3 regions of the Embleya australiensis genome follow, and region 1 is predicted to be linked to each of the others. Evidence: riboswitches for the same ligand, from Rfam matches in the RefSeq annotation. Region 1 holds a riboswitch; each other region holds the start of a gene.

Evidence for each region. A riboswitch is a leader RNA that binds a small molecule or an ion and turns the genes downstream of it on or off. The one in region 1 is predicted to bind cyclic di-AMP.
Region 2: another riboswitch for cyclic di-AMP. It lies ahead of ACMXN5_RS05760 (transglycosylase family protein); the one in region 1 lies ahead of ACMXN5_RS17920 (transglycosylase family protein).
Region 3: another riboswitch for cyclic di-AMP. It lies ahead of ACMXN5_RS38555 (transglycosylase family protein); the one in region 1 lies ahead of ACMXN5_RS17920 (transglycosylase family protein).

The regions. Positions count from the first base shown of each region.
Region 1 is NZ_CP182422.1:4,148,099-4,155,635, reverse strand. Features, by position in the region: gene ACMXN5_RS17940 (dTDP-4-dehydrorhamnose 3,5-epimerase family protein) at 1-232, shown strand, start outside; gene ACMXN5_RS17935 (hypothetical protein) at 363-2,078, shown strand; gene ACMXN5_RS17930 (acyltransferase family protein) at 2,107-3,369, opposite strand; gene galE (UDP-glucose 4-epimerase GalE) at 3,585-4,553, shown strand; cyclic di-AMP (ydaO/yuaA leader) riboswitch at 5,112-5,296, shown strand; gene ACMXN5_RS17920 (transglycosylase family protein) at 5,299-6,648, shown strand; gene ACMXN5_RS17915 (PIG-L family deacetylase) at 7,445-7,537, opposite strand, start outside.
Region 2 is NZ_CP182422.1:1,402,336-1,409,872, forward strand. Features, by position in the region: gene ACMXN5_RS05740 (SDR family NAD(P)-dependent oxidoreductase) at 1-161, shown strand, start outside; gene ACMXN5_RS05745 (threonine aldolase family protein) at 143-1,210, shown strand; gene ACMXN5_RS05750 (carotenoid oxygenase family protein) at 1,426-2,790, shown strand; gene ACMXN5_RS05755 (hypothetical protein) at 2,878-3,627, shown strand; gene ACMXN5_RS05760 (transglycosylase family protein) at 3,774-4,394, opposite strand; cyclic di-AMP (ydaO/yuaA leader) riboswitch at 4,500-4,662, opposite strand; gene ACMXN5_RS05765 (EthD family reductase) at 4,884-5,219, opposite strand; gene ACMXN5_RS05770 (phosphoenolpyruvate hydrolase family protein) at 5,296-6,159, opposite strand; gene ACMXN5_RS05775 (Tm-1-like ATP-binding domain-containing protein) at 6,161-7,405, opposite strand.
Region 3 is NZ_CP182423.1:1,892,068-1,899,604, reverse strand. Features, by position in the region: gene ACMXN5_RS38555 (transglycosylase family protein) at 158-1,378, opposite strand; cyclic di-AMP (ydaO/yuaA leader) riboswitch at 1,447-1,648, opposite strand; gene ACMXN5_RS38550 (DUF1345 domain-containing protein) at 2,387-3,028, opposite strand; gene ACMXN5_RS38545 ((Fe-S)-binding protein) at 3,299-4,459, opposite strand; gene ACMXN5_RS38540 (FAD-binding oxidoreductase) at 4,456-5,841, opposite strand; gene ACMXN5_RS38535 (SDR family NAD(P)-dependent oxidoreductase) at 6,115-6,882, opposite strand; gene ACMXN5_RS38530 (IclR family transcriptional regulator) at 7,000-7,537, shown strand, end outside.

The DNA of each region.
Region 1 (7,537 bases):
CGAAGACGCGACACTGGTCTACATGTGCTCGGCCGTGTATGCCCCCGAACGCGAACACACGGTGCATCCCCTGGATGCCCGATTGGCGATCGACTGGCAGACGGACGAGCCGGTGCTGTCCGCGCGGGACGCGGAGGCCCCGTCGCTGGAGGAGGCGGCCCGCACGGGTCTGCTCCCGCAGTACACGATCTGTAAGGACTTCACCGACTCGCTCGGTCTCGTCGGCACCTGACGCCGGCACCGAGAACGTCCCGTGGCGCAACCCGCGACGGGGCCGCCAACGTCTCGACTGCTGTCCTGCCGGTCGACCCCTCGCGGGTCGACCGGCAGGACCTTGCCCGGCCCATTGAAGGAGAAACCAGGTGGAGTGCGCCCCGTCGCCCGAACTCCCTACGTCCTCACCCCCACCGGAGACGGTGCCCAAGAGCGCGGCCGCGACCGCGGCTCCGTGGTGGCGGCGCCCGCTGTTGGTCTGTGCGGAGGGCGCCGTGGCGATGTTCACCGCGCTGGTGTTCGCCATCTGGGCGCGCAACATCCGGGTCAACCCGATCAACCGGATCGGTCAGGTCAGCGGCCTGGCGACGCTCCAGTTGCGGATGACGCTGATCTCGCTGCTGGTCATCGCGGCACTGGTGATCGCCTACCGGCGGTTCGGTCCGACCCTGCAGGCGCTCGTGGTGCGCCTCTCGTGTGCCGTCGTGGCGGGACTGGCCACCGGCTTCGTGGCGGGCGGCACCACGATCGGCCTGCGCGGCACGCCGTGGCCCATCAACGGGGTCGGCGGTGACGTGGGCACCCTCGCCAACTGGGCGGGGGCGATCAACCGGGGCGAGTCGATCCCGTCCGGCGTATACCCGCCGCTGTTCCCGGAGTTCCTGGCCCTGTGGGCGAAGGTGCTCCGGGGCGGGAACACCTCGTACGCCCTCCAGGACATGCAGATCCTGCTGATGGCGATGATCGGCCCGGCCGCGTACCTCGCCTGGCGGTTGTGGTTCCAGCCGCTGTGGGCCCTGGCCATCGGGGTGACCAGCTCGATTCCGCTGTACGAACCGATCAAGCCCTACACGACGATCGTGCTGGTCGTGTTCGTGCCGGTGATCGCCAAGTTCATCCAGGTGCTGCGCAGATCCCCGCAGATGTCGCAGCGCGATCGGCTCGTCACCGGCGCGGCCTTCGGGGTGATGCTGGGCGTAATGATGATCGCCTACTCCGGCTGGTTCGTCTGGTCGGCGGCGGGTGTGCTCGTGACGTGTCTGCTCGTGTTGCCCTGGCGGCGCGGCTTCAAGTCGGCGCTGGTCTTCCTCGGCGCGACGCTCGTCCCGTTCCTGCTGATCAGCGGTCTGTACCTGAAGGACCTGCTGCTCAAGGGCGGCGGCGAGAAGGACTCCTACTTCTACTTCGACACCAAGGTCGACCCCGCCTACTTCCTCATGTGGCGCAGCGACACACCGGGCGAGGTGGGCATGTGGCCGCCGCCGGGCGAACTCGGCGGTGTCGGCGTGTTCATGCTGATCCTGCTGGTGGGGCTCGCGGTCGCGCTCGCCCTCGGCATGCGGCGCTCGCTGGTCCTCGCGCTGGTGGCCTGCCTGGCCAGCTCGTGGCTGATGCGGTTCTGGTTCGCGTCGCACATGTTCCAGAACGACGCGGTGCAGCTGTACCCGCGCACCTCGATCGAGCTGGCCTACGTGATGCTGCTGCTGGTCGGCGTGGCCGTGCACCTGTCCGCGCAACGCATGCGTTCGTTGTGGAACCGGTTCGTCGTGCATCGCGCGGACCCGGCCACCGAGGTCGAGCCGATGCACGTGGGCGCGCGCTGGCGCACCACTCCCGGCATGTCGACCACGATCGGGGCGCTGGCCGCGATGGCGCTGCTGTTCGGTATCGCGGCGTCGTCGGTGTCCGACGACATCATGCCGGTCGACGACACGAGCATCGGTTCGCTGACGTTCCGCTCGCACCAGCTCCAGAAGACCAACGGCGAGTGCCCGAGGTACGCCAAGAACCACAAGTGCCAGCGGCTGGGCACCCCGCCGTGGAAGTCCCCCGTGCACGGCACCCCCGGGGCGAAGAGCGGCTGATCGGGGCCGCCGACCCTCGGGCCGGGGGTCAGCGGTGCATCGTCACGGTCGAGGGCGGCGTCGGGGAGTCCGGCGCCGCCCTCGGCGTGTCCGCGGCGACCTCGGCGGGCTCCCCCGGGACCGGCTCGGGCAGCCGGGAGCGGAACAGGCCCGGGGTCCAGTCCTTGAGCCGCATGGCGGGCTTCTCCACCAGGTACCACGAGGCGGCGGCGAGCACGAGGGTGCCGAGCAGCGACAACCCGAGGTAGGCGAGGAAGCCGTGCCGGTTGTACCCGAGCACCACCAGGAACTGCTCGACCACGAAGCCGTAGATGTAGATGCCGTAGGAGAGGTCGCGCTTGCGACCGACCGATCGGAAGGGCTTCGGCAGGCGCACCACGAGCCACATCAGCGCGTAGGCGAAGGCGGGGAAGCCGAACACGAAGAAGCCGCCGAAGCGCATGCTCGCGACCAGCACGAGGATCGAGACGACACCGAGCACGTCGCTGACCGGGATCCGCTCCCGGTAGAGCTGGAAGAGCATGCCGACGCAGAACAGGAAGCTCAGATAGATCAGGTACTGGCTGTACAGCGGGCCGATGAACCCGCTCAGGACCGGGACGTGGATGTCGACGCCGTCGGTGTTCTGCGGGCCGCGCCAGCCGGGGGCGTGCACCAGGTCCATCACGATCCAGCCGTAGAGCAGGGCGGTCAGCAGCAGTACGAATCGGCGGGATCCGCGCAGGACGCCCGACCAGGCCATCGCCGCGACGACGAGGTAGCAGGTCATCTCGTAGCTCAGCGACCACAGCGCGCCGTCGAATCCGGGATCGAACGCCTGCCCCGACTTCTTGCCGGACGCGAGGATGTTCGAGATGTCCAACTGGCGCAGACCCGTCCACCAGTTGGCGCGGACGTAGCCGAACGGTCCTTCCCCGTGCCGCCAGAAGCCGTCCAGTGAACCCTGCTGGTGCCGGAACATGATCGGCGCCGCCACGAACGCGGTGAACAGCACGCACACCCACAGGGCGGGCAGGATCCGCAACAGGCGATGCCAGAGGTAGCGCCCGGTCGTGGTGCGCATGCCGCTGCGGGTGATCAGGAAGCCGGACAGGACGAAGAAGCCGTAGACGGACATCCGACCGAGGCCGACCTGCTGACCGGTGAAGCCGTTGCCCGGCTCACGCTTGCCGAAGCCGCCCAGGATGTGTGCGTGCGCCACCACGACGGCCGTGGCCAGCAGCAGTCGGATCAGCCCGATGCTGTTGTCCCGGCCCGAGAAACGATCGGCCAACGTCCCCTGTCGGCCCATTGAGAAAACGCGTCGCACGCGTTCCACGCCCTTCCGATGATGCGATTACCGCACAGCAACGTGGGAGCTTTTCCGTGCGATGTGTGAACTCTGTACACGAAATCCCGTGCATGGTAACGGTCGCACCGCCCCCGGGTCGGACATCTCCGCGCCGCCGGGTCCGAGCCCCCGTCGCGGCTCCGCCGCACGTTCGGGATGCCGGATAGGCTCGCGTCATGAAGTGGCTTGTCACCGGCGGTGCCGGGTACATCGGGACGCATGTCGTGCGAGTGTTGCTCGCGGCCGGTGAGGATGTGGTCGTCGTCGACGACTTCTCCTCGGGCGAGCGGAAGCGGGTGCCCGACGGGGTGCCGCTGATCGTCGGGTCGGTCCTGGATCGGGCACTCCTCGACGAGACGTTCCGGACGCACCGGGTCGACGGCGTGGTGCACATCGCGGCGAAGAAGCAGGTGCCCGAGTCGGTCGCGCGTCCCCTCTATTACTACGAGGAGAACGTGGAGGGCCTGCGCACGCTGCTCGCGGCGATGGTCGCGGCCGAGGTGCCCCGGATCGTGTTCTCCTCCAGCGCCGCCGTCTACGGCATGCCCGACGTGGACCTGGTCGACGAGGACACCCCGTGTCTGCCGATCAACCCGTACGGCGAGAGCAAGCTGGTCGGCGAGTGGCTGATCCGGGCCACCGCGCGGGCGCACGGGATCTCCTACGCCTCGCTGCGCTACTTCAACGTCGCGGGCGCCGGCGCGCCGGAGCTCGCGGACGCGGGCGTGTCCAACCTCGTGCCGATGGTGCTGGAGAAGTTGACGGCCGACCGGGCGCCGGTGATCTACGGGGACGACTACGCCACCCCCGACGGCACCTGTGTGCGCGACTTCATCCACGTGGTGGACCTGGCCGAGGCGCACGTGGCCGCCGCCCGCCGGCTCGCCGCCGACCCGGACACGCGCCTGGTGCTCAACGTCGGCCGCGGTCGGGGTACCTCGGTCCGCGAGATGGTCGAACTCATCCGCGAGGTCACCGGTTTGCGCGAGTTCGCGCCCCAGACGCTGCCCCGGCGCGCCGGCGACCCGGCCCGGGTGGTCGCGAGCGCCGAGCGGATCGCGGCCGAACTGGGCTGGAAGGCCCGCCTGGACGTCTCCGACATGGTGGAGAGCGCGTGGGCGGGGTGGCAGGCGCGGCGCGGGTGACGGGCGCGGGACGCGCCACGGGGTGAGCGCCGGGCCGGCCGAACGTGTGCCGCGCGTCCTGTGCTCCCGAATCACCCCGAGCGCCTTCGTGTGCTCCGAACGCCTCGATGCGACGCCGGCTGTCCGGTCGGCGTCGCGGGGAGCGCGTGGAGTGAAGTGCGCCGGGATGAATCGGACTTGGGGCTTTTGTCCTGTGGGCCGAATCACTCCGGCTGCGGGTGCGGACGGGTGCGGCGATGGGTAACGGCGCCATTCCGGACCCGAGACGCGCGATGCGCCTGTGACGAACGGGACTTCGGTGATCATTCGCGGGTGATCCATACGAGGCTCGATCAAGGTTCTCTGTCACCCGATCCGGCCGAATCCACCACGGAACGCCAACTACGGTCCTTTCCGTAAGGGATCATCTACATTGCGCTCAACCGCAAAACGGATAATCGGCTTCTATCCGACACAGACTTGTGATCTTCGGCGGGGCCTGCTTAGCGTTCGATCCGTCCGTATCCCACACGGACCCCGATCGCCGGTACGCCGAATCCTGTCGCCGGCCGTTCGGGAGGCTGACGAGCACCACACGACAGGAGCGGGGGAACCACAGGTGAACCGCCGCGCACGGCACCGATCGAGACGGTCGGCGGCCGTGAACGGCTTGGGGTGAAGCCACGTTCTTCGGAACGTGACCGGGCTATCGATCTCCGGCCCGAATCCGACAGCTCACCTCGTAGGCGTGGGAGAGGATCCAGCCATGCTGTCCGGAACCGGGCGTCATCGCCGTCGCAGCACCAGCAGGACCACGCGTCTGATCGCCGCGGCCGGCGTCGCCGGTGTCGGCGTCGCCATGCCGATCATCGGGGCGGGCACGGCTCAGGCCGCGTCCGTGAGCACCTGGGACAAGGTCGCCCAGTGCGAGAGCACGGGCAACTGGAAGATCAACACCGGTAATGGCTTCTACGGCGGCCTCCAGTTCACCCAGAGCACCTGGAACGAGTTCGGCGGCTCGCAGTACGCCGCGCGCGCCGACCAGGCGACCAAGAGCCAGCAGATCGCGATCGCCGAGAAGGTGCTCAAGAGCCAGGGCCCCGGCGCCTGGCCGGTCTGCTCGGTCAAGGCGGGCCTGACCCGCGGCGGTGCCGCTCCGGACCTCGACACGGGCTCGGCGGGCGGCAAGACCGCGCCGAAGACGGCCCCGAAGACGGAGAGCGCCAAGCCGGCGCCGAAGACCGAGACCGCCAAGCCGAAGATCGAGGTCAAGAGCGAGGCGCCGAAGACCGAGGCGCCCAAGGACGAGACTCCCAAGTCCGAGGCGCCCAAGGCCGAGACGACCGCCAAGACGGACGCGGCGGGCGGCTCCTACGTCGTGGTCGCCGGCGACACGCTGTCGCAGATCGCGAACGCCAGGAACGTGCCCGGCGGTTGGCCGAAGCTGTACGAGGCCAACAAGAGCGTGGTCGGCGAGAACCCGGACCTGATCTTCCCGGGCCAGCAGCTCACGGTCGACGGCAAGGCCGCGCCGGCCGCCGAGACCAAGACCGAAACCAAGACCGAGCCCAAGGCCGAGGCGCCGAAGGCGGAGACGCCCAAGGCCGAGGCCAAGACCGAGGTCAAGCCGGCCGCCGCGCCGAAGACCACGGTCAAGACCGAGAGCACCAAGGCCGACTCCCCGGCCAAGGGCTCCGAGCAGGCCTCCGGTTCGTATGTCGCCCCGGTCTCCGGCGCCACCCTGACCGCGAGCTTCGGCTCGGGCGGGTCGCGCTGGTCCAGCGGCCATCACACCGGCCAGGACTTCGCCGTCTCGACCGGCACCACGGTGCGCGCGGTCACCTCCGGCACGGTCGTCTCGGCCGGCTGGGGCGGCGCGTACGGCAACGAGGTCGTGATCCGGCACGCGGACGGCAAGTACACCCAGTACGCGCACCTGTCCTCGATCTCGGTCAAGGCCGGGATGAAGGTGCAGACCGGCCAGAAGATCGCGCTCTCCGGCGCGACCGGCAACGTCACCGGCCCGCACCTGCACTTCGAGGTCCGCACCACGCCGAACTACGGCTCCGCGGTCAACCCGATGACGTGGCTGCGCAGCCACGGCGTGAACGTCTGATCCACCGCACTCCCGCGCCGAACGGCGGGCGTCCCCTTCGGGGGATGCCCGCCGTTCGCGCGTGCGGGCCGCGCGGGCGCGGGGGTGGGGTGGGCGGGCGCGGGGGTGGGGCGGGCGCGGCGGGCGGGGCGCGGGCGCGGGGCAAGCGGCCGGGCGGGCCTGGAAGGGGGGCTAGGCCGACGCGGGGCGGGTGGACGCGGGGCGAGCGGCAGGCCGGGGGCGGGGGGCACGCGGGGCGGGTGGGTGGCAGTCCCGGGACGTAGGACGATTCCGGCGCGGGGGTTCGGGTGCCGGGGCTTCCGGCGCGGGGGTTCGGGTACCGGAGGAGCTTCAGGCGCGCGGGTTCGGGTGCCGGAGCTTCAGGCGCCAGGGTTCGGGGCGTCGGGGTTCGGGCGTCGAGGCTTCGGGCGTCGAGGCTTCGGGCGCCGGGGCTTCGGGCGCCGGGGCTTCAGGCGCCGGGGTTGGGTGCCGGAGCTTCAGGCGCCAGGGTTCGGGGCGTCGGGGCTTCGGGCGCCGGGGCTTCAGGCGCCGAGGCTTCAGGCGCCGGGGTTGGGGGGGTTCGAGGGTCGGGGTTCGAGGGTCGGGGTTCGAGGGTCGGGGTTCGAGGGTCGGGGTTCGAGGGTCGGGGTTCGAGGGTCGGGGTTCGGGGGTCGGGGTTCGGGGGTCGGAAGTCGGGGCTTTAGGCGCCGGGGCTTCAGGCGCCGGGCTTCGGGCGCCGAGGCTTCGGGCGCCGGGGCTTCAGGCGCCAGGCTTCGGGCGCCGAGACTTCAGGCGCGGGGCTTCGGGGGGCGGGGCTTCAGGGCAGGGGGGTTGTGTGCAGGGTGGTGGTCGGGTCGAGCCACAGGGCGAGTGGGCGGCCTGTGCCGTCGAGGGTGGTGGTCGGGCCGGT
Region 2 (7,537 bases), 2.7 Mb from region 1:
TGGTCAAGGCGCTCGTCAACGACGAGATGCGGGACGCCCGACCCAACGCAAAGTTCGCCGGATTCACCGACGTCGCCGATCTCGCCACCGAGATCGCGGGTCTGTGGAACACCCCGGCCATCGACCTGAACGGGAAACGACTGTGCCTGAACGCCCCCTGACCCCGCGTCACGACCCCGACGCGCGCGGTTTCGCCAGCGACAACTACGCGGGCATACATCCCGAGGTGTTGGCCGCGATCGGCACGGCCAACGGCGGACACCAGATCTCCTACGGCGACGACGTCTACACCGAGCACCTGACCGAGGTCTTCCGCGCCCACTTCGGCGAACGCGCCGAGGTGTTCCCGGTGTTCAACGGCACCGGGGCCAACGTGGTCGGCCTGCAGTCGATGACCGACCGCTGGGAATCGGTGATCTGCGCGACCACCGCGCACATCAACGTGGACGAGTGCGGCGCGCCGGAGAAGGTGGCGGGCCTGAAGCTGCTCACCGTGGCCACCCCCGACGGCAAGCTCACCCCCGAACTCGTGGACACGCACGCGTGGGGCTGGGGCGACGAGCACCGGGCCCAGCCGAGGGTGGTCTCATTCGCGGAGAGCACCGAACTGGGCACGGTCTATACGGTGGACGAGATCGCCGCGTTGGTCGCGCACGCGCACGACCACGGCATGCTCGCCCACCTGGACGGCTCGCGCCTGGCCAACGCCGCCGCCGCGCTGGACGTGCCGCTGCGCGCGCTGAGCACGGACGTGGGCGTGGACGTGTTGTCCTTCGGCGGCACCAAGAGCGGCCTGATGTTCGGCGAGGCCGTGGTCGTGCTCAACCCGGACGCGGCGCGCGGCATCAAGTATCTGCGCAAGGCGGCGATGCAACTCGCGTCCAAGATGCGGTTCGTATCGGTGCAGTTCGAGGCGCTGCTCTCCGGCGACCTGTGGCTGCGCAACGCGCGGCACGCGAACGCGATGGCGGCGCTGCTCGCCGAGAAGGTCGCCGACCTGGACGGAGTGACGCTGTCCCGAATGCCGCAGGCCAACGCGGTGTTCGCGGTGCTGCCGGCGGATGTGACCGAGCGGATGCAGAAGCGGTTCCGGTTCTACACCTGGGACGAGTCGATCGGCGAGGTGCGCTGGATGACGGCGTTCGACACCACCGAGGCGGACATCGAGGCCTTCGCGACCGCGCTGGCCGAGGAGTTGGGCGCGCGCTAGGGCGCGCGGCGGTGGGCGGGTCGGGGCGAGCGCCCCGGCCCGCCTTCGCGTATTGCCGGGACTTTGTCACGTTTGCCTCGAAGTGGTGTGGGTTTCCGGCCGGTTGCGGATCTCTTTCGGGGCGCACAGGTCGGCGAGGGCGCGTTCACATCGGGTGCCGGATCGGCGGCGGCAGGTGTTACAGTCGCCGACCCAGGTGATCGGAGCGCGCCGTCGTGGACCTGCGAAAGCCCTATCTCGCCGAGCACTTCGCACCCGTCGCCGACGAGATCGACCGGCGCGACCTGAAGGTTCGGGGCATGCTTCCGCCGGAGTTGAACGGTCGCTACATCCGCAACGGGCACAACCCGCGACCCGGTGACGTGCCGTCGCACTGGTTCCGGGGCAGCGGCATGCTGCACGGCATCCGGCTGCGGGCCGGCCGGGCCGAGTGGTACCGCAACCGGTGGGTACGTACCCCCGCGTGGAACGGCGCGCCGTACGTGCGCGCGGACGGCAGCGTGGACCTGACCGCGAGCATCGCCGGCACGCACATCGTCGAACACGCCGGTCGGCTGCTCGCGCTCCAGGAGGCCAACCTCCCGTTCGAGGTGACCCGCGAGTTGGACACGGTCGGCCCGTACGACTTCGCCGGCGGGCTGACCACCGCGATGACCGCGCATCCCAAAACCGATCCGGGCACCGGCGAACTGCACTTCTTCGGCTACTCGCCGACCCCGCCGTATCTCACGTACCACGTCGCCTCGCCCCGGGGGCGGATCATCCGCAGCGAGGTGATCTGCGGCGCGGGGCCCTCGCTGATGCACGACTTCGGCCTGACGCGACGTCATGTGGTCTGGCTCGACCTGCCGGTGGTGTTCAACCCGGCCGAGTCCTCCGGTGTGCCCTACCGCTGGAGCGAGTCCTACGCGCCCCGGATCGGCGTGATGCCGCGCACCGGCCCGGCCGTACCGACCTGGTTCGAGGTGTCGCCGGGGATGGTGCTGCATGTGGCCAACGCGTACGAGGACGCGCGCGGGCGGATCGTGCTGGAGGCGCCGAGGTTCGATCGCGCCGCGTGGGAGACGAGTTGGCGGTGGTGGGTGGGCGCACCCGGCTACCCCGAACCACCCGTGGTCGGCGCGATCTCGCACCGATGGATCCTGGACCCGGCCTCGGGAATCGCGGGCGAGCAGGAACTGGACTCGCTGGTCGTCGAGTTCCCCACGATCGATGCCCGTGCGGTGGGCCGGCCGCACCGATTCGGCTACGTGTCGGCCTTTCCCGGGGCGGGGCTGCGCGAGTACGCGATCGTCAAGTACGACCGGGTGAGCGGGGAGCGGTGGATCGCCGGGCAGGGGCGTGACCGCATGCCCGGCGAGGCGGTGTTCGTGCCGGCCGAGGGCGGCACCGCCGAGGACGACGGCTACCTGCTCACCGTGGTCGGTGATCTCGCCCGGAACGCCTCGGAGTTGCTGGTGCTGGACGCGCGCAGGATCACCGCGCCGCCGATCGCGGTCGTCGAACTGCCGCGCCGGGTACCGGCCGGAATCCATGGTTCGTGGATTCCCGACTGCGACGGATCGGTTGCCGACGGCTGAACCCGACCACGCCGATCTTCGTGCTCTACAGTCCGAGCAGCGTGCTCGGGTGGGCCGGGCACCGGGTGGGGTGGGAGTGCGATTCGGGTGGGTGCGACCAGGCTGCTTGCGGTTCTGCTGTTCGTCGGCACGACGGCGTTGGGCATCGTGCTGTATTTCGTCGAGGACACGTCATTGGCGGATCTGCTCTCGCTCGGGGCGGGGGCGGTGTGTCTGTTCTGGCTGATCCTGGTGCTGACCGCGCCGTGGAACCTGTACTTCCGGGCCCAGCGGGTGATCACGGAGATCGCGATCAGCCGGGAGCGGGGCCTGGCGGTTCCCGAGGGGCATGACGTCGAGGCCCGGCGGATGGCCCGCCGACTGCTCTACGGCGCGATCGGCGCACACGTGCTCTCCGCCGCGGTGATCGCGCTGATCACCTGGATCTCCGGTGGCGTGGTGGGCTACTGGTTCGCCGGGTTCTACCTGCTCAGCACCCTGTTCCGACCCGGTCAGGCGTATGCGGAGCACCTGTCCCAGCGGCTGCGCACCATGCTGCGCGAGGTGACCCACCCCCGCGACGACGTGCTCGCGGTCAGCCAGGACGTCACGGCGCTCAAGGCCAAGGTCGAGGGCCTGGAGACCCGCACCAAGGAGTTGCTGGAGAGCATCGAGCAACTCAAGGAGACGACGGTCTTCGGGGCGGCCGACACGACGAGGCGCTTCCAGGAGGCGGACCGCAAGGTGGACGCCCTCGGCCGCCGCTTCGAGGACACCATCAGCCAGTTGACGGACAACCAGGAAGTCATCTCCGGCATCAAGGCGTTCCTGCGGCTTTTGCGCACCGAGCAGAGCTGACCGGGCCGTTCGGCCTACTCGCGTCCGGTAGGCACGAGCGACCGGCCGCAGTGCGGCGGAGACGATCGGGGCGCCGGCGAAGGGGCGATCGGCGCACACGTGGGCCCCGCCGAAGTGTTCGGCGGGGCCCACGTGGTGAGGGGGGATCAGACGGCGAGCTTGGTGCCCACCGCGATCACGTTCGGGTTGTCGCCGATGACGCCGGCGTTGGCCGTGTGCAGGGCCTTGTAGCCGCCCTTGACACCGAACTTGGCCGCGATCGCGGACAGCGTGTCACCGGACTTGACGGTGTAGGTCCCGGAGCCCGACGCCCGCTCGGTCGCGGCCGACTTCGGCGCGTCCTGCTTGGCGACGTCCTGCTTGGGCTGCACGTTGAGCTTCGGCGCGTTGCCGGTCGCGGGCTTGGCCTCGGACTTGGGCTCGGCCTTCGGCTCGACCGAGGACTTGGTCTTGCCGGTGGTCGAGGACTCGGCCGTGGCGTTGGCGTCGCCGCCCTTGCCCAGGCCGGCCTTGACGGAGCAGACCGGCCAGGCGCCGGGGCCCTGGCTCGCCAGGACCCGCTCGGCGACGGCGATCTGCTGCGCCTTGGAGGCCTGCGCGGCGCTGGCCGCGTACTGGCTGCCGCCGAACGCGTTCCAGGTGCTCGGGGTGAACTGCAGACCGCCGGAGAAGCCGTTGCCCGTGTTGATGCTCCAGTTGCCGGTGCTCTCGCACTGGGCGACCGCGTCCCAGGTGGACGAAGTCGCGGCGTTCGCGCTGCCCGCCATGCCCACGAGGGGAAGGACGAGACCCGCACCTGCGGCGACGGCGATGCCGGCGCGACGGCCACGAGAGAGCGAACGAACCGGAGCGGTGATGGCACGGAAGGTCATTGATTACCTCGTCGGGCGCCTACGAAGTTAGCTGTCGGGTTCGGACGATTGGCCCGGCCTCGCCTGTCACAGGCATGGCTTCACCCCAGGCATCGGCAGTGCCGATGTCGGCTCACTTGGTTCCCCCGCTCCTGCCGCCAGTCGATATCGACTGCTTCCCTCGGGCGGCGGCAGGATTCGGCGTACCGCCCGGGGAGTCCGCTTGTGCGAACAACCACGAAGCTACGCACCGGTTCGCCGGGTTGGCAAACATTTCGGGCGGTTTGTGACGTCCCCCATAAGGGGGAATAACACCTATTTGCCCGATTTGTCGCCGTCCTTGCAGGTCACGGCGCCGGCGTACACGGTGCGCGGCCACGCGGTCACGCGTGCGTCAGCGACGGGCTATTCCGTCGCGGGCAGCTCTACCGGAACCACTACCCGCTCCTCGTCCCAGAGGAACGTCGCGCCACCGGTCGCGAAATTGGGCACATCGGCCACCGTGGCCCGCCCCTCGGGCGAATCCAGCACCGCCTCGAGTTCCGCGCGCGAAGGCGCGTACAGCGCGACCACCAGGTAATAGGGCGGCTTCGCGCCGGACGGATCCGGTTCGCACTTGCCGATGGTCCAGCCGGTCAGCCCCGGCATGGTGCGGGCCAGCGGGACGTGCTTGTCCCAGTAATAGGAGTCGAACGCCGCGGGGTCGTCGGGGTGGCCGTAGAGCACGGTCAACTTGTACATGCCGGGTCCTCACGCTCGTGGTGGTCGGACGGACGGACGTGCGCTTGCGCCACGCGGCTGCTGCCGGGCGCGGTCGTTACGGATGTGCCGGGGTGTCGCCCGTCGTGGCGGCGTCCCCACTCGGGGTGATGCTCTTGAACGCCCGTGCCTGCTCGGTGATGGCCACCTCGGTCGGCAGACGCTCCATGCTGGAGGCGCCGAAGAAGCCGACCACGCCGGTGGTGTGGGCCAGGACGTACGCCGCGTCCTCGGGTTCGGCGATCGGCCCGCCGTGGCACAGCACCAGCACGTCGGGATCGACCTCCGCCGCCGCGTCGCGCATCTCCTGCACCCGCTCCACCGCCTGGTCGAGGGTGACCGCGGTGGTCGCGCCGATGCTGCCCTTGGTGGTCAGGCCCAGGTGCGGGACCAGCACATCGGCGCCGGCCGCCGCCATCGCACGGGCCTGCTCGGGGTCGAAGACGTACGGCGCCGTGAGCAGACCGCGCTCCGCCGCCAGCCGGATCATCTCCACCTCCAGGTCGTAGCCCATCCCGGTCTCCTCCAGGTTCTGCCGGAAGACGCCGTCGAACAGGCCGACCGTCGGGAAGTTCTGCACTCCCGCGAAGCCCATGGCCGCGAGTTGGTCCAGGAAGTGCGGCATGATCCGGAACGGATCGGTGCCGCACACCCCCGCGAGGACCGGGGTACTGCGCACCACCGGCAGCACTTCGCCCGCCATCTCCACCACGATCGCGTTGGCGTCGCCGTACGGCAGCAGTCCCGCCAACGAACCCCGGCCGGCCATGCGATAGCGGCCCGAGTTGTAGATGATGATCAGGTCCACACCCCCGGCCTCGGCGCACTTGGCGGACAATCCGGTGCCCGCGCCCGCGCCGATCACGACGCCGCCCTGCTCGACCGTCGTGCGCAGTCGGCCCCGCGCCTCGCGTCCGTTCATCTCAGTCCACGTGTCCCTTCGTGATCAACTCGTGCAATCGATCCGCCGCCGCCTTGGCGAACGCCGGATCGTTGATGTCCGTCGCGACCTCGCGCACCTCGACGGCGGTCCCGTCGAGGCCGGCGCGCAACGCGTCGAACAACGCCGTATCGGCGTCGGAATCGTAGAAGGGTCCGCCCTCGACGTCGATCGCCGAGACTCCGCGCAGCGGCAGGTACAGCGCGGTGGGCCCGGTCGCGTCGAGCAGTTTGGCCGCGATCCGCCGTCCCAGTTCGGCGTTTTCGGCCGGTGTGGTGCGCATCAGCGTCACGGTCGGGTTGTGCACGTACAACAGCCGGTCCTCGAAACGCGGCGGAACGGTGTCGCGGGGGCCGAAGTTCACCATGTCCAGCGCGCCCACGCTGACCACCTGCGGCAATCCCATCCGCCCGGCCGCGGTCAGCCGTTGCGGCCCCGCGCTGAGCACCCCGCCGACCAGGTCGTCGGCCAACTCGGTGGTGGTCAGATCGAGGACCCCGGCCAGGAAGCCGCCCTCTGCCAGGTTCTCCATCGACCGGCCGCCGGCCCCGGTGGCGTGGAACACCAGTACCTCGTAGCCCAGTTCGTTGAGCCGCTCGCGCGCCGCGTCCACCGCCGGCGTGGTCACTCCGAACTGGGTCGCGGCCACCAGCGGTCGGCCCTCGCCGGTCACCCCGGCGACCGCCGCGCGATCCTCGGCGTAGCCGCCGGCCATGCCCGCGATCGCGTCCGCCGCGTTGCCCAGGATGCGTTCGGAGAGCCGGTTGATCCCGGCGATGTCCACGACGCTGTACATCATCGTCACGTCCACCGCGCCGACGTACGGCGACACGTCGCCCGCCGCCATCGTGGACACCAGCAGCTTGGGCACGCCCACCGGCAGCGCGCGCATCGCGTGGGACGCGATCGCCGAGCCGCCCGAGCCGCCCATCGCGAGCACCCCGTCCACCCGTCCCTGCTCGAAGAGTTCGCGCAGGATCGAGGCCGCGCCCTCGGCCATCGCGGTGGTCGCCGCGCCCCGGTCGGCGCGAGTGCGCAGGTCCTCCAGATCGGTGCCGGCCGCGGCCGCGACCTCGCCCGCCTGGACATCGGCCTGGGCCAGCGAGTCGCCCAGGACGCCGACGTTCATCAGCAGGACCTCGGCGCCTCTGGCCCGCAGCCGGTAGGCCAGCCACGCGTATTCGGACCCCTTGGTGTCCAGCGTTCCGATCAGTACGACGGTGGGCATCGGTGCCTCCGGTGGTGTCGGTACGGCTTGCCGGGTTGACGCTTCGGCGGCGAACGGCCGCGCACAGTAACCCAACCGGATGATCATGGCAATGCAAAGCACCGTGCGATAGGACGGGTGGCGAGTCGCGGA
Region 3 (7,537 bases), on a different replicon from region 1:
GGGAAGCGCCGCTCGCTCGGTGCGTGGCGGATACGGCCGCTTCGGCGGACGGTGCCCATCCGGCCGGCACCGTCCGCGCGGCGGGCATGGAACAGGGCCGGGCCCGTCGACGCGTGGTCGACGGGCCCGGCCCTGGAACTTCCCGGTTGTGCTCGGATCAGAGGTTGACGCCGTGCGCGCGCAGGTAGGTGACGGGGTTGATGCCGCTGCCGTAGTTCGGGGTGGTGCGGATCTCGAAGTGCAGGTGCGGGCCGGTCACGTTGCCGGTCGCGCCCGAGAGGCCGATCTGCTGACCGGTGCTCACCGTCTGGCCGGCGCGGACGCCGATGCTGGACAGGTGGGCGTACTGCGAGTACTTGCCGTCCGCGTGCTTGATGACGACCTCGTTGCCGTAGGCACCACCGTTGCCGGCGCTGACCACGGTGCCCGAGGTGATGGCCTTGACCGAGGTGCCGGTGCCGACCACGAAGTCCTGGCCGGTGTGGCTGCCGCTGGACCACATGGAGCCACCGGTGCCGAACGCGGTTCCCAGCGCGCCGTTCACCGGAGCGACGTAGCCGGAGGAGTTGACGGCGGTGCTGCCGGCCTTGGCCGAGGAGTCCTTGGCCACAACGGGGGCCTTCTCCTTGGTCACGGGCTTCGGCGCGACCTTGACCGACACGGAGGGCTTGGCCTCGGTCTTGGTCTCGACCTGGGCCTCGGTCTTGGTCTCGACCTTGGCCTCGGTCTTCGTGGCGGCCGCGGCCTTGCCGGAGAGCGAGAGCTTCTGGCCGACCAGGATCAGGTTCGGGTTGCCGCCGATGACGGACTTGTTGTCGGCGTACAGCTTGTGCCAGCCGCCCTCGACGTCCTTGGCCGCGGCGATCTTGGACAGGGTGTCGCCCTTGACCACGGAGTAGGTGGTGGTCGTGGCCGTGGTCTCGGCGGCCGGGACGACCTCGATCTTCGGGGCCTTCGGGGCCGGCGCGGACTCGACCGGCTTCTCGGCGACCTTCGGGGCGACCTTGACGGTGGCCTTGGTCGAGCCCGACTTGGCGTTGGGGGAGACGGCCGGAGCGGCGCCGCCACGGGTCAGGCCCGCGGGGCCCGAGGTGTTCGGCCACGCGCCGGGGCCCTGTACGGCGAGGACCTTCTCCGCGATGGCGATCTGCTGGTCCTTGGTGGCCAGGTCCGCACGCGGGGCGTACTGCTGACCGCCGAACTCGTTCCAGGTGCTCTGCGTGAACTGCAGGCCACCGTAGAAACCGTTGCCGGTGTTGATGTGCCAGTTGCCCGAGCTCTCGCCCATGGCGACCTTGTCCCAGACGGAGACCGGGGCGGCGGTGGCGGAGGTGGCGAAGCCGGTGATCAGCGGGGCGGCGACGATGGCGCCGGCCATGCCGAGGGTGAGCGCGAGGCGCGCGTTCTTGGGCTTGCGGGCAGGGGTGATGAACGACTGCACGAAGATTTTTCCTTCTCCCACGCCTACGAAGTGAGCTGTCGGATTCGGGCTGGAGAGTCTCGCCCGGCCGGCGTCGACTCCTCGGGTATCGAGGAGGCGGGCACGGCTTCACCCCAAGCCGTCGTTATCGAACGTCCGCGACATGCGGACGCCCGGGACGGCATTCCACTTGGTTCCCCCGCTCCTGCCTTTCGGGTTTCGTACCGTGGCCTCTCCGGCGGCAGGATTCGGCGAACCGGGAGACACATTCCGCCGAACACCGGACCGGTGCGGCGAAGCACCAAGCTACGCATACACCCGACTCGGATCCAAACATCACGTTTCGCCGAAACCGAAGATTCGGGTCGGAAGGGTGGAATTCCGGGACCGAAAGTCCCGAAGCGTCCACGCATTGTGCCCGGGACCTTGAGCGGAGAGTGATGCGGGAATTGCAGGGAGTCAGAATCGTGGAAACTCGGTTCACGGTGCGTGCGAGTTTCTGACAATCGGTACGCGGGATGTGACGTGCGCCACGGGGTTTGTCGAAAACGACAGTCTCGGGACGGTGGAAAACGGGTCGAAATGGGGCTCGACCTGCCCGTTTATGGGAGGCGGCGAGGGCGAAGGGCGTGCGTGTTGTGGTGTGGGCACTCGGCGGGATGGCTCCGTTCGAACCGGGTGGCGCGGTGGAGCGCTTCGGTCTGACCCGCCCCGAATGGGGTGATTTGCCCGTACATGAACTGCGGGTGATCGTGTCGGGCGGCGCCCGCCGGGGTCCTCATCCACTGAGCGTCAGCCGAACCGACTCGGGCAGCGGCTGTCCCGCACCGGCAGCCCGATTCGCGGGCGCGGGTATCGCACCGGGACCGGGCAGGCTTGGCGCCTGGTCCGACCATCCCGATGCCGACCGGATGGGTCCGGCCGCGGCCGGGACGGTGGCGGTACCGGTCGCGCGAGAATCGCGTCTCACGGGCTGACGAGCCCCTGAAGCACCTGGAACGCGACGGCGACCACCAGCGCGTTGTAGAAGTAGGCGATGACGGTGTGAACGAGCACGATCCGCCGCATCCGCACACCGACGACTTCGACATCGCTGGTCGCGAACGACGTGGCGAGCGTGAACGAGAAGTACGCGAAACTCAGGAACGACGGCGTCGTGCCCTCGGGGAACCGAAGGTCGCCGTGCCCGCCGGTGACGTCGATGACGAGGTAGATCTGCGCGAAGCCGACCTGCATCAGCGCCCACGACAGGATCACTCCGAGCGAAGCGGCGACCGTCAGTCCGAGATCACGATGACCGCCGACGACCTGGTCCTTCGCAAGCAGAGCCGTCACCGCCGACACGGCGCCGGTCGTCCCCGCGAGCAGCGGCGCGATCCACGACCACCGGGCCAGAGCGCGCAGCTCCGTGACCGCGCCGGCCTCGACGGGTTGTCCCCGCCAAACGGCCGCGAACCCGCCGGCGATGTAGAGCGACCCGACGACGACCCACACGATCAGCGCCCACCGGGCGGTGCTGCTCAGGAACGCGACACTGGACAGGAAGATCAGTGTCTCTGCGGCCGACCCCGTCCAGCGAAGTCGTGCCCGCGCACGCGGTCCGGCCATGTGCCGATTCTGTCAGTCGGTCGAAGCAGCCGGTGTCAGCGAAACACGGCGCGTCTCGGCGAGGTCGTGGGCCCGTGGTCCTGGCGCCATTCACTCCGAGTTGCTTGTCACTTCGCCGGAGCCTCGGCAGGGCAGGGCAGGGCAGGGCAGGGCAGAGCCGAGCCGGGTGAGTGTGGGTGTCTCGGGTCGGGTACGGCGTATGCGGCTCCCCCCGTGTGGAGTCGCATACGCCGAACTCGGCCCGAGACGCCGGTGTCGGGCCCGTGATGGTCAGGGCGTCCGGGCGCCGCCGTTGGGTGTGGTGAGGAATTCGGCGAGGTGTACCGCGCGTACGCGCGACTTGCGGCGTCGCAGCCCGGTGCGGAGTTGGCGCAGGCAGCCGGGGTTGACCGCGACCACGACGTCGGCGCCACTGGCCTCGATCGCGTCCAGCTTGCGGTCGAGGATGCGGCGGGATTCGATCGGGCGCAGGAGGGAGTAGGTGCCGGCCGCGCCGCAGCAGTCGCCCGCGCCCGGGGTTTCCACGAAGTCGGCCACCGCGGAGAGGACTTCGCGCGGTTCGCGCCATACGCCGAGGCCGTTGCGCAGGTGGCAGGAGTCCTGGAGGGTGACCCTGACCCGGCGGCCGGCCACTCGGCGTTCGGGCAGTGCCGAGGCGTCGACCACCTCGGACAGTTCGGCGACCCGGTCGCGGCCGATGACGTCGGCGAGGTGCGCGGCGCATCCGCCGGAGGTGGTGACGATCCGGCCGGGGAGGCATTCGCCGAGGCGGCGGGCGAGGGCGCGGCCCTTGGTCGATTCGCCGTTGTGCGCGTGCAGTGCTCCGCAGCAGCCCTGGTTGTCCGGCACCTTCAGTCCGGGCAGGAGGGTGCGGGCCGCGCGGGAGACCCTGGGGAACATGGCGCGTTCGAAGCAGCCGAGCATGAGGGAGGCACCGGTGCCGGCGGGTGGCGTGGGTGGCGTGGGTGGTGCGGAGGGTGCGGGTTGTGTGGGTGGCCTCGGTGTCCGGGGTGTGGCCGGACGGGTTGCCTTGTCGGGGCTGCTGCGCCCGGCCGGCAGGACGAAGCGGCCCCAGCCCATCGCGCGGACCACCGGTGGCAGGCTCGCCACGATCGTCAACAGCCGGGCCAGTGGCGGTCGGTGTTTGCCCCGCCACTGGTGTTCGCGCCACTGTTCCAACAAGGAGCCGTACGGGACGCCCGCCGGGCAGACCGGTTCGCAGGCGCGGCAGCCCAGGCACGCGGAGGACTGTTCCAGCAGCGTCGGGTCGTCGGCGTCCAGGCGGCCGGTCTCCAGCGCGCGCATCAGGTTGATCCGGCCGCGCGGCGAGGATGCCTCGTCGCCGGTGGCGGCGTAGGTCGGACACGCGGGCAGGCAGAAGCCGCAGGAGATGCAGCGGGAGAGTTCCTCGGGGTCGAACACACCGGTCATGAGCCGAGCTTTCCGGGATTGAGGATGCGGGCGGGATCGAACGCGGTTTTGATGCGGCTCAGCAATTGCAGCTGGTCGTCGCCGAGTTGGGCGCGCAGGTGCGGCAACTTGGCGGCGCCTACGCCATGTTCGCCGGTGATCGTGCCGCCGAGTTCGATCGCGGTGCGGAAGATGTCGTCGAAGGCGGCGTGCGCGCGCTCGATCGATTCGGTGTCGTTCGGGTCGGCCACCACGCAGGTGGGGTGGAGGTTGCCGTCGCCGGCGTGGCCGAAGGTGGCGATGGTGACGGTGTGCGTGGCCGCGATGGCGTCGATCCGGTCGACCATCTCGGCGATCCTGGGGCGCGGCACGGTGGCGTCCTCGAGGATGGTCAGCGCGCCGAGTCGCGACAGCGCGGGCAGCGAACACCGGCGAGCGGTCAGCAGTGCCTCGGCGCCGGCCACGTCCTCGGCGAGGGTCCATTCCGTGGCGCCGGCCGCGTCGCACAACTCGGCCATGCGGTTCAGGTCGCGGCGGACCGCGTCGGACGTACCGTCGTCGCCGAACAGGAGCAGCGCTCCGGCGTCCCGGCGCAGGCCGAGGTCGGCGTAGTCCTCGACCGCGTTGATGCAGCTCCGGTCCAGGAATTCCAGGGTGGCCGGGACGATGCCGGCGGAGAGGATGTCGGCGACCGCGCGGCCGGCGTGGGCCAGGTCGGGGAAGTAGGCGATCCCGGTGCCCGTGTCGGCGGGGGCGGGCAGCAGGGCCATGGTGATCTCGGTGATCACGGCGAGGGTGCCCTCGGAGCCGGTGAGCAGGCGGGTCAGGTCGTAGCCGGCCACGTCCTTCCAGAGCCGGCCGCCGGTGCGGATCACCTCGCCGGTGGGCAGTACCGCTTCCAGGCCGAGCACGTAGTTGCGGGTGACGCCGTACTTGAGGCCGCGCAGTCCGCCGGCGCACGTGGCCACGTTGCCGCCGACGGTGGAGACCGTGCGGCTGCCGGGGTCGGGTGGGAAGAGCAGGCCGTGTGCGGTCGCGGCGTCGGCCAGGGCGGCGGTGGTCACGCCGGGTTCGACCACGGCGAGCAGTTCGTCGGGGCTGATCTCGCGGATGCGGTTCATGCGTGTGGTGACCAGGACGATGCCGCCGTTCAAGGCCACGGTGGCCGCGCACAGGTTGGAGCCGGCGCCCCGGGGGACGACCGGGACGCGATGCTCGGTCGCCAGGCGCAGTACGGCGGCGACCTCGGCGGTGTCGGCCGGGAAGACCACGGCGTCCGGGAGCCGGTCGAACAGGGGGGTGGCGTCGCGGGCGTACGGCACGAGGTCGCCGGTGGTGTGGCGGACGTGTTCGGCGCCGACGATCGCGCTCAGGCGGTCGATCAGGTCCGTGGACAGGGGCATGTTCCGTGGATCTCCCTCGGGTCGGATGGCCGTCGCGATGGGGCGGGCTCGCCGGCGGCGTCGGCAGCGTGGTCCGGCGGGACGGCCTGCGGCCGGCGTTGTCCTCGAACGCCGGACGGGCTGAGATGTGCTGCGGACCTGGCTGAGATGGCGGCGGACCGGATTGGGGCTGGGGGCCGGGCTCGGGTGAACTGCGGTTCGGGCTGGGGTGGTTGCGATTCCGACACGGCTGGGTTGCGGGCCGAGTGGAGGTGGGTGGGGGCCTGGTCGGTGCTACATGACTGCCAATTGGCCGCCGTCTATGACCAGTTCGGTGCCGTGGATGAAGGCTGCGTCTTCCGAGGCCAGGAACGCGTAGGCGGCGGCTACGTCTTCGGGGCGGCCGGCGCGGGAGAGGGGGATTCGGGTGGTGACGTACGTGGATTCGAAGTCGGGGTCTGTCATTGCGCCTGCGATCGAGGCGTTGAGTGGTGTACGGATGTATCCGGGGCACAGGGTGTTCACCCGGATCCCGTACCGGCCCAGTTCCACCGCCATCGTCTTGCCGAGCAGGAGGACACCTCCCTTGGAGGCGTTGTAGTGCGCGTAGTCCTCCTCGCCCGCGATCCCGTTCGTGGACGACATGTTGACGATCACCCCGCCGCCGCCGCTTTCGACCATGTGCCGGCCGACCGCCTGGCCGACCAGGAACATGCCGCGCAGGTTGACCGCGAGCATGCGGTCGAAGTGCTCGGGGGTGATCTCCAGGAAGGGTTCGCGCCAGGCGATGCCGGCGTTGTTCGCGAGTACGTCGATGCCGCCGAGTTCGCGGACGGCGGCCTCGACGAGCGCGGTCGCGTCCGGCTCGTGGCTGACGTCGACGGCGAGGCCGGTGACCTCGCCGAGGGGGCGCAGTTCCGCGACGGCCTCGTCCACCTCGGCCGGATCCAGGCCGCCCACCAGGACGCGGCACCCTTCCTCGAGGAAGCGCCGGGCGGCCGCGAGGCCGATGCCGCTGCTGCCGCCGCTGACGAGTACCCGCTTGCCGATGAGCCCGCGCATCGCTTCTCCTCCGTGACCGGTCGACGAGCCGGGACGTTATCAGCGATGCGCGGTACGGTCTATCATTCCATCAGACGGAATGCCATCCCATTTATGCTTCGTTCCCTAGGGGGGCCCTTGACCGGCAACAGCGATTCGCCCGTGATCAGCGTGGATCGAGCACTGCGGATCCTGATGCGTATGGGCGAAATGCCCCGAGGCATCGCCTTGGAGGAGCTTGCGAGTGATCTGGACATCCCGAAGAGCACCCTCCACCGGCTGCTCGGGGCGCTCAAGCACCGCGGATTCGCCGCCCAGCCCGAGGTGAACGGCCCCTACTTCATCGGGAGCCAGCTGCTCGCCACCGCGTTCCGCTTCCACGACGACATCGACCTGCGCTCGATGGTGCATCCGCTGCTCGCCGACCTGCGCCGGGTGACCGACGAGACCGTGCACGTGGCGATCCTGGACGCGGGCGAGGTGGTCTATCTGGACAAGGTCGAGGCGTCCGGCGCGATCAAGCTCTCGTCCGTGATCGGCGGGCGAAATCCCGCGCACAGCACGGGAGTCGGCAAGGCCCTGCTGGCCTGGACGTATCCCACCGACGAGGCGCTGCGGGCCTGGGCGACGCCTCGGCTGCCGCTGCGGCCGGCGACCCGCCACACGCTCACCTCGG